Regions from separate parts of the Kribbella sp. NBC_01505 genome, predicted to be linked through region 1. Evidence: riboswitches for the same ligand, from Rfam matches in the RefSeq annotation. Region 1 holds a riboswitch; each other region holds the start of a gene.

The links. A riboswitch is a leader RNA that binds a small molecule or an ion and turns the genes downstream of it on or off. The one in region 1 is predicted to bind thiamine pyrophosphate.
Region 2: it holds a riboswitch for thiamine pyrophosphate, as region 1 does, so the genes downstream of both, thiS (sulfur carrier protein ThiS) here and OG474_RS17360 (purine-cytosine permease family protein) in region 1, are expected to answer to the same signal.
Region 3: it holds a riboswitch for thiamine pyrophosphate, as region 1 does, so the genes downstream of both, thiC (phosphomethylpyrimidine synthase ThiC) here and OG474_RS17360 (purine-cytosine permease family protein) in region 1, are expected to answer to the same signal.

The regions. Positions count from the first base shown of each region.
Region 1 covers NZ_CP109425.1:3,674,964-3,678,230, reverse strand. Annotated here, with positions in the region: gene OG474_RS17365 (class I SAM-dependent methyltransferase) at 1-301, opposite strand, end outside; gene OG474_RS17360 (purine-cytosine permease family protein) at 329-1,675, opposite strand; TPP riboswitch at 1,663-1,781, opposite strand; gene OG474_RS17355 (alpha/beta fold hydrolase) at 1,805-2,467, opposite strand; gene OG474_RS17350 (hypothetical protein) at 2,464-3,267, opposite strand, start outside.
Region 2 covers NZ_CP109425.1:4,360,244-4,363,510, forward strand. Annotated here, with positions in the region: gene OG474_RS20630 (GNAT family N-acetyltransferase) at 1-315, opposite strand, end outside; gene OG474_RS20635 (thiazole synthase) at 318-1,094, opposite strand; gene thiS (sulfur carrier protein ThiS) at 1,096-1,326, opposite strand; TPP riboswitch at 1,316-1,431, opposite strand; gene OG474_RS20645 (DUF5937 family protein) at 1,603-2,538, opposite strand; gene OG474_RS20650 (G5 domain-containing protein) at 2,574-3,203, opposite strand.
Region 3 covers NZ_CP109425.1:4,480,161-4,483,427, forward strand. Annotated here, with positions in the region: gene OG474_RS21195 (hypothetical protein) at 1-82, shown strand, start outside; gene OG474_RS21200 (hypothetical protein) at 86-646, opposite strand; gene OG474_RS21205 (lysophospholipid acyltransferase family protein) at 742-1,488, opposite strand; TPP riboswitch at 1,519-1,638, shown strand; gene thiC (phosphomethylpyrimidine synthase ThiC) at 1,631-3,253, shown strand; gene OG474_RS21215 (alpha/beta fold hydrolase) at 3,232-3,267, opposite strand, start outside.

The sequences.
Region 1 (3,267 bases):
GGTCGGTCATCGACCCGATCGCCCAGTCGATCGCCAGCTCGTCCTCGACGGCCTGGTCACGGCCGGCCTCGACCAGGTTCGGCGAGATGTCGAGCGCGCGCACGGACTTCCCGGCCCGGGCCAGCGGGAGCGCGATCCGGCCGTAACCACAGCACAGATCCAGGACGGTCTCGCGGCCCTCCAGGAGCTCTTCGACGATCTTGACGATGGCTGCGTCCCGCTCGGGCGAGGTCAGCGCGGCCAGACCGTCGGCGCCGAGTTCGGCGTACTCGGCCCGGCTGCGCAGTGCGGAGTTGAGCATGGGCTCCAGTATCCCGCGTGCCGCAGGTCAGTTGTCCACCGGTGTACGGGTCACGATCCGGCCGCGACCTACTTTGCCCAGCAGCACCGCGGCCACCATCGAGACCACGATGCTCGTGTACGTCGCTCCCAGCCAGCCCGGAACCGCGTGCCCGCCGAAGAGCTTGCCCTGGACATCGAGCCAGAACGGCGACCAGCCGGCGACCGTGCCCGGGTTGACGAGCTGGTAGGCCACGAACCCGATCAGCCATGCGACTGTCGGCTGCCAGCGGAACTTCGCCGTACCGGAGACGTCCCAGTTCATCTTGCTCACCAGGAAGAAGTCCGCGATCGCGACCGCGAAGAGCGGGATGAAGACCGAGCCGATGAGGTAGAGGAACTGCGTGTAGTTGCCCAGGTCAACCAAGAGCGCGAGGCCGGTGGCGAGGACGCCGATCGCGATCGAGATCCAGCGCCGGTCGACGTGCCCGATCAGGTTGTGCGCGGCCATCGTGGTCGAGTAGACGTTCGCGTAGGCCTCGTCGACCTCGTCCACGAGCAGCACGAACAAGGCGATCGCGCCGGCCGGCAAGGTGACGAGGGCGGTGATCACGTCCTCGCTGTTGGTCTGCAGAGTCGCGACGGCGAAGACACCCAAGGCGTAGTACAGGATCGCGGCCAGGCCGTAGCCGAGCGAGGAGCCGGCGAAGGCGGCCTTGTTGGTCTTCGAATGCCGCGTGTAGTCGGCGGCCAGCGGCGCGAACGAGACGACACCGGCGGCGGCGAGGTCGACGGCCGGCCAGAAGCCGAACACGCTGTCCTGCGGCAGGTCGTGCACCGGCTTGCTCAGCACCTGGACGAATAGGTAGACCGAGGCAATCAACACCAGCCAGACCATGAACTTGCGCAGCACCTTCACGCTGCCCAGCGGCCGGACCGCCATCGTGGTGGCGATGATGCCGGCCAGTACGACGAACAGCCAGCGCCAGCGCTCACTCGTCACCGCGACCGCGGCCTGCGAGATCACGATGATCTCCATCGTGGCCCAGCCGATGTTCTGCGCGATGTTCAGCACGGTCGGTGCCATCGAGCCGCGGCGACCGAAGAGGCCGCGCAGACTGGCCATCGCGGGCGCTCCGGTGTGCGAGCCGAAGACGGCCGCTCCGCCGAGCACCAGCGCGCCCATCCCGCACCCGACGACCACCGCCAGCAGGCCCTGCCACAGCGACCCCGTGTACGCCGCGACCAGGGCGCCGGTGACCGGGCCGAAGAGTGAGATGCCGAAGTTGCCCCAGAGGGTGAACTGGTCGAGGAACCCGAGCGTCCTCGGTGCGTCCGTGGTCAGGACGAGGGGAGCTTCTTCATTGTCAGCAGGACGAACCGCAGTGTCAGTCATCGCGTTCCCTACGCCGGCATTACCCGGTCAGGTTCAGGCGGTCGGCGACCCGGTCTCTAGTCGCCCTCTCAGCCCGCATTCGGTGCGAGCTCCCGCAGAGGTGTTTGCTACCGCGTCAACGATAACGCTTTACTCAGTTGACCGCGCAGCGGCTGCTCGGTGGATGAGCGCGGCCACCTCCGGACCGTTGGTCAGCACCGGCATGTGCGACCCGGTGGAGAGCGTCCGCGCCTCACCGTGCGTCAGCTTGGCCAGCTTGAGCGCCCAGTCGGCCGACGACAGGTGGTCGTGCTGTGAGCGCACGATCACCACCGGCGCCTTCACTCTGGTGATCACAGCAGCCAGGTCGTGCTTCCGGCAGGCAGCCGCGGCGCGGGCGATGGTCGGGAGTCCAGTGCGTGCGTACTGCGGTGCGAGGACCGGGACCAGCCGCGGTGACTCCGGTGCGGCGGACTCCAGCCACCGCATCCCCAGGTCCAGCCAGCTGGAGGCTTTCACGTCACCGCTCGGAGCGATCAGCACCAGTGCGTGGACCAGCTCGGGATGCGCGACGGCCAGCTCCACTGCGATCTGGGCGCCGGCGGAGTGCCCGACGAGCACGGAACGCTCGCGCACCTTCCGCTCCAGCAGTACGGCGAGGGCCGCGGGGTGCAGGTCCTCGCGGTCGCCGGCAGGTTCGCCGTACCCAGGCAGGGTGGCGACGAGGTAGGGCATCGACAGGTGCTCGACCGTCGGCGCGTAGGACTCCGGCCCGAGGCCGAGGCCCGGGACCAGGACTGCCGGAGTGCTCACTCCCAGGGCGCGCGGCCCGGTGCGGCCCGGACCACGGTGTCGGGGTCCGGCTTGAGCTCGCGGTAGCCGAGGAAGAGGCCGGCCGCGAGGATCAGCAGACCGAAGCCGCCCCAGGCGTAGGCCTTCGGCAGGCGATCCAGAGTGTCGTCGGCAGCACCCAGACCGGTCGTCAGCACCATCACCAGCCAGACGAGCAGCGGGATCAGCGAGGCCGCGACCAGCACGCCGCCCAGGATCTCGGACGTCTCCGGCTGGCGAGCGGCCTTGCGGCGAGCCAGCACGTCGCGCGCCCAGAGCGCCAGCGCGGCCACACCGACCAGGAGGATCAGCAGCTGGCCGAGTGCGTCGATCACGTCGGTGCGCAGCGGGTGGTTGAGCGTTGAGCCCGGTGCCTGGGTGATCTCCCGGATCGAGACCCGCTGGATCGAGATCACCATCAGCCCGTAGATCGCCGCGATCAGCGTCGCGAGCAGCACCACCTTCGCCGCGCGCGGGTCGCGACCGGCGAACGGCTCCTTGCGCCCGTACGTCGGGAAGTGGTCCGGATGCGGATCCACGGGCGCGCCGTACGGGTGTCCCGGCCGGTAGCTCGGCGGCTGTGCCGGATCGGTGGGCGGACCGCCGTACTGGCCCGGTTGGGAGCCGTAGTTCTGCGGGGGCGGCGCGTAGGGCGGGGGCACTGGCTGGCCGCCGTGACCGTACGTGCCACCGCCGTACGGCGTGGGTGGGGCGAGGTGCTGCTGTTCCTGCACCTCGTCCGGGCGCTCGGGCTCCGGTTCACGTCCGTACGTCGGGAAGTC
Region 2 (3,267 bases), 690 kb from region 1:
AGCTAGGGCCAGTACGTCGGCAGTGTCGACGTACTCGGCGCCACGCTCCAGCAGCGCCTCGTCGAGGCCCGCGGGCGAACTGATCTTGACGTAGACGGACACCTCGGGCAGGCCATAGGTGGATGCTTTGGCAACCGCGTCATCCAGTACGGCGGCCGCCGGGCGCGTGGACTTGATCCACTGCACCTGCAGCGGATGGGGGAAGCGATCGGGGAGCCGGACCAGCCGGTACTCCGCGGTCTCCACGATCTCCGAGCCTTCCGGCGCCGGACCCATCCACGCGTCGTTGGCCGCCGCTACTGTCGCCAAGTCCATAGCTACTCCGAAGTCGGCAGTCCGGTTGTGGGGGAGGACGCCTGCGCGGAGTGCCAGCGGCGGGGGACTCGCCCTGCCAGCAAAGCGTTCCGGCCGGCGCTGACCGCGTCGCGCATCGCGGCCGCCATCAGGGCCGGCTTCTCCGCGCGGGTGACCGGGGTCGCCAGCATGACGGCTGCGCAGCCGAGCTCCATCGCCAGTGCCGCGTCGCTCGCCGTACCGAGGCCGGCGTCGACGATGACCGGGACGTTCGCGCCCTCGACGATCAGGGAGATGTTGTGCGGGTTGCGGATGCCGAGCGCGGAACCGATCGGTGCGGCCAGCGGCATCACGGCCGCGCAGCCGGCCTGCTCCAGGCGGCGGGCCAGGATCGGGTCGTCGTTCGTGTAGGGGAGCACGGTGAAGCCGTCGGCGACCAGGATGTCGACGGCGTCGAGCAGCTCGACCGGATCCGGCAGCAGCAGGTGGTCGTCGGCAACCACCTCGACCTTGATCAGATCGGTCCCCAGCGCCTCGCGCGCCAGCCGCGCGGTCAGCACGGCCTCCGCGGCGGTGTGACAGCCGGCCGTGTTCGGCAGGATCTCGATCCCGTGCCGCTTCAGCACATCGAGCACCGAACCCTCGTGCCCGGTGCCCAGCCGGCGCATCGCGACCGTGGTCAACTGGGTGCCGGAGGCAATCAATGCCTCCTCCATCACTTCCAGGTTGGCCGAACCGCCGGTGCCCATGATGAGCCGCGAGGAGTACGTGCGGCCGCCCAGCTCGAAGGGGTCGTCCATCTCAGCCTCCCTGGACCGCGCCGACGATCTCGACCCGGTCACCCGCGGTCAGGATCGTGGCGGCCCACTCGCCGCGGGTCAGCACACTCTGGTTCACCGCGACCGCGATCCCGGTCTGCCGGTCCGACATCTCCCGGACCAGCTCCGCGACCGACATCCCCGGTCCGCTGGTGGTCGCCGTACCGTTCACCCACACGGCGTGCTCGGCCGGTGACTCGTCGTACTGCGTCATGCGTCCTCCCTCCGTCGGAATTACCCGATTCAGGTTCAGCGGTCGGCGACGCCTGCTCTGTCGCCCTCTCAGCCCACTCCGGTGCGAGCTCCCGCGGTCTGGTTTCGACTTCCGTGTCCCGCAAACAATGTAGCTCGGCGCTATCGGCGCCCAGGCACGCACCTCGCGGCGCTTGAGTCACGCCCACGATGAACACCGCATCGAGGACGCGCCTCAAGCACCACGATGCACGCACCTGGACACCGATATCACTCGACCTACATCGTTTGCGGGACACTAGTGTCCTGTCAGCAATTGGGCCAACTCTGTCGGTCGGTAGAGCACCTGCTTGCCGGCTCGTTGCGCTTCGACCAGGCCGGTACGGCGGAGCAGTTGGAGGTGCTGGCTGACCGCTGACGGGGTGACCTGCAGCTCGGCGGCCACGTCGGTGGTGGTGCGCGGATGCGTGAGGAGCTGCAGGATGCGGGCGCGCGCCGTACCGATGAGTTGGGCCAGGTCCTGTGGCGTGGGCGGATCGACGACGGTCCACAGGTTGGCCTGGCCGCGGGGCGGGTAGCCGAGGAACGGTTCGGCGCCGGGGTCGTACGGGATGACAGCGTGGGGGCCGAAGAGGGTTGGCTGGAGGACGAGGCCGCGGCCGTCGACGCTCTCGGTGCGGCTTTGTTCGCTGACCTTGTCGACCTTCAGAAGCCCTTGGTGGTAAGAGATTGCGGGGCCTAGCTCGTTGAGCATCGCGGCGGTGCCTTGCTGGGTGAGGATGTGGCCGCGATAGGTGATGTCGGCGGAGAGGATCGTCCGCATGCGATTCCAGTACGGCGCCATGACCGTCTGCCAGTAGTCGCTGAGTGCCGTGGCGACCCGGGCCGGCGTGAGGTCTTGGTCCAGCTCGCCGTTCACCGCCGTGAGCTGTCGGGTGAACGTGTCTTGATCGACCGCGGCTATCAGCTCGAGCTCATCGGCGAACTGGGTGAGCGGCGAGGTCGGCCGCGGCGTGAGGAAGTCCGGGCTGCCCATCGTGTCGTTGACGAGCTGGCCGAGGACTGTCCAGTCCAGGTCACTCAGAAGCGGCTGCACCGCACGAACCCACGGAAGCTGCAGGGGAAACCGACCGGGGTCCCGCAGCGCCCGCAGGCTCAGCACAGTCTCCGCCGCAGGCGACAGCGCGAACCGGACCTCCTCCAGGTCCCTGGACGTCAGCTCGTAGGTCAACACCCACGCATTACATCGCATGGCCCGGCATGCCGTGCCTACTCGCAGCCGATGCCGTCGTGGTCGGCGTCCAGGCGGTAGATGTCGGATCCGGTGACGGTGACTGGGCCATCGACGTACTCAGGGCCGTTCCCGCTGCCGCCGGAGCAGTCGACGTCGCTCGCGATCGGGACGCAGCCGCTGTAGTTCGGATCGCAGCCGCCGCCGGTCTCCTCCGCTTCGACCTTGGTACCGACGGCCGTCACCTGGGTTCGCGGTTCCTTGGCGACCTCCTGGCGGACGAGCTTCTTCGTCGTCTGCTTCCCGTCGACATAGGTGACGTCGTACGTGAGCTTCCGGGAACCGTTGACGCCCGGGGTCCGGATCGTGCGCTCGCCCTTCGGCAGGGCGCTGTCGGTGACCGTCTTCTTCTTGAACGGGATCACCTTGAGCTCGACGACCGATTTCGTGGTCGTCTTCGGTACGACGAGCTTCGGCTTCACCGTCGTCGTGACGGCCGGTGTCGGCGTGGTCGCCGGTTGAGCGGTTGCGGGTTGAGCGGTTGCCGGTTGAGCCGTTGGCGGTTGGGTGGTGACGGTCTTTGCGATTGGTTTGCCGGCGACCGCGGCCGGCTCGGTGGACTCCGCCGTACCGCACCCGACCCCGAAACCGAGCACCACGACAGCCATGAACGCAGCACGAATACACACCACAGTGGTTCCCCCCAAACCCGCCGTCGGTCCCCCCGCGGCG
Region 3 (3,267 bases), 810 kb from region 1:
CGCAGTGGCGTCACTGTGCTTCGCAGCGTGCCTCGCTGCGGTGCTCTACGGGCTCTACCTGATCATCCCGCAGTTCCATTAGGCACTAGCGGTTCCAGCGGCGCACTGCCTTGGCCACGTCCTTGGTGCGCACCGCGTCGAGGTTCTGTTCCCAGGCTGTGAAGAGCCGGTCGCCAAGGGCGTCCGCGTCCAGACCAGCCTGGGGGCGAACGGCCACTGCCCAGGTGGCAGCGGCCGCGTGCCCCTGCTGGTGCAGCAGGTGATCGACGGTGGCCTGGATACGCCGCCGGTTCTCACCGGTCAGGCCGCGTGCGGCCCAGTCCTGCAGGATGGCCGCGTCGTCTGCCGTCATCTGGGCCAGATAGGTCAGTGGACCGCGCCAGAAACCCCGGTGACCGATGCTGTCCAGGCGCTCGAGCGGGAACCAGCCGTTCGCGCAGCGGCGCCCGTTGACCGCGGCCTCGACCTCACGGGCGCGCTCGGCGTCCAGGTCCCGGGTGGACCAGTCGATGAAATAGGCCCCCGCATCCGGGATGTGCTCCGCGACATGCGGTGCCACCACCAGCGTCCCGGGTTCGAACAGGCGCAGTTCTTCCGGTGAATCGAACACAAAACCTTCCCCCGCCCAGCACAAGGCAAGCAGCACAGAAATCCCCCAGATTCCTGCCTTGTCAATAACAAGTGCCCTTCGTACCCTCACAGACCGTCAAGGGTCAACCCCTTGTCCGGGGTGCGTCGGTGCTATTGCCGCCGCTCGGCCCGGCGTGCCAGCTCCTCGCGGTCCAGCTCATCCGCCTCTTCTGGAGTCGGCGCGGAGCCGCCGTACGCGGCCGGCAGCCACCAGGCGCCCGGCGGCTGCTCCGGGTAGGCGCGGATGGTGTCGTCGAGCATCTCGGCCATCGTCGACCGCAGTACGGCGGTCGCCTCGACCGGATCGTCGTCCGTGGTCACGGCCATCGGCGTACCGACCGTGATCGCGATCGTGCGGTGCCGGGAGAAGTCCTTCGGGTGGTCCTTGGTGAGCATCCGCTGGGTGCCCCAGAGGATCAGCGGGATCACCGGTACGCCGGCCTCCGCCGCCATCCGGACCGTCCCGGACTTGAACTCCTTCAGCTCGAACGACCGGCTGATCGTCGCCTCCGGGAAGACACCGACCACCTCACCGGCCCGCAAGTACTCAAGTGCTTGTGAGTACGACGCCGCGCCGGCACCGCGGTCCACCGGGATGTGGTGCATCCCGCGCATCAGCGGACCGGACCAGCGGTTCCGGAACAGGATGTCCTTGGCCATGAACCGGACCAGCCGCTTGCTCGGCACAGCGCCGTACCCGCCGAGGATGAAGTCGACGTAGCTAATGTGGTTCAGCGCGATCACCGCACCGCCGCTACGGGGCACGTTCTCGGTGCCGGAGAGCTGGAAGTTCACGTCCAGCACCTTGAAGGCCGTCCTGGCGAAACCGACTACCGGCGGATACACAAAGTCGCGCATCGTCGGAACTCTACTAAGGTATGGCTGATAACTGGAGATCGCGGGAGCTCGCACCGTAGTGGGCTGAGAGGGCGGCTGGAGGAATCCGGCGCCGCCGACCGCCGAACCTGTCCGGGTAATTCCGGCGTAGGGAGCACAGCAAGTGACAACTATCGGCACCGTACGACCGACTGTCACCACCGGCCCGATCTCGGGGTCGGAGAAGATCTACCGCGGCGAGCTGGGAGTTCCAGCTCGCCGCGTCCATCTCACCAACGGCGAGCACTTCGACCTGTACGACACGTCCGGGCCGTACACGGACGCGACCGCGCAGATCGACGTACAGACCGGTCTGCCCGCGCTGCGGCGCGAGTGGGTGGCCGGGCGGGCGAACCTGACCCAGCTCGCCCACGCCCGAGCAGGCACCATCACCGAGGAGATGCGGTACGTCGCACTCCGGGAGAACATGGATCCGGAGTTCGTCCGGTCCGAGGTGGCCCGCGGCCGGGCCGTCATCCCGGTCAACCGCCGGCACCCGGAGAGCGAGCCGACGATCATCGGCAAGAAGTTCCTGGTGAAGGTGAACGCGAACATCGGCAACTCCGCGGTCAGCAGCTCGATCGAGGACGAGGTCGAGAAGCTCGTCTGGGCCACCCGTTGGGGCGCGGACACCGTGATGGATCTGTCCACCGGCAAGAACATCCACGAGACCCGCGAGTGGATCCTGCGGAACTCACCCGTCCCGATCGGGACCGTGCCGCTCTACCAGGCGCTGGAGAAGGTGAAGGGTGATCCGGCCGCACTGACGTGGGAGGTCTACCGCGACACGGTGATCGAGCAGTGCGAGCAGGGTGTCGACTACATGACCGTGCACGCGGGCGTGCTGCTGCGGTACGTGCCGCTGACCGCGCGGCGGATCACCGGCATCGTCTCGCGCGGCGGGTCGATCATGGCGGCCTGGTGCCTCGCGCATCACCAGGAATCCTTCCTGTACACGCATTTCGCCGAGCTGTGCGAGATCCTGCGTGAGTACGACGTGACGTTCTCGCTCGGCGACGGGCTTCGGCCGGGATGTATCGCGGACGCGAACGACGCGGCGCAGTTCGCCGAGCTGCGGACGCTCGGGGAGCTCACCAAGATCGCCTGGGAGCACGACGTCCAGGTGATGATCGAGGGTCCGGGGCACGTGCCGATGAACAAGATCGCGGAGAACGTGCGGCTCGAGGAGGAGCTCTGCGGTGAGGCGCCGTTCTACACATTGGGGCCGTTGGCAACTGATGTGGCGCCGGCGTACGACCACATCACCAGCGCCATCGGCGCGGCGCAGATCGGCTGGCTGGGTACGGCGATGCTGTGCTACGTCACGCCGAAGGAGCACCTCGGTCTGCCGGACCGCGATGACGTCAAGGTCGGCGTGATCACGTACAAGATCGCTGCCCACGCTGCCGATCTGGCCAAGGGGCACCCGGGGGCGCAGGCCTGGGACGACGCGTTGTCGACGGCCAGGTTCGAGTTCCGCTGGGAGGATCAGTTCAACCTCTCGCTGGATCCGGACACGGCACGGTCCTACCACGACGAGACGCTGCCGGCCGAGCCCGCGAAGACCGCGCACTTCTGCTCGATGTGTGGGCCGAAGTTCTGCTCGATGCGGATCACCGCGGACATCCGCAAGTACGCCGAGGAGCGCGGGCTGACGTCGACCGAGGCGATCGAGGCCGGCTTCAACGAGATGTCCGAGACCTTCAAGGCCAATGACAGCAAGGTCTATCTGCCGTTGGCCGACTGACTCTGCAGCCAGGG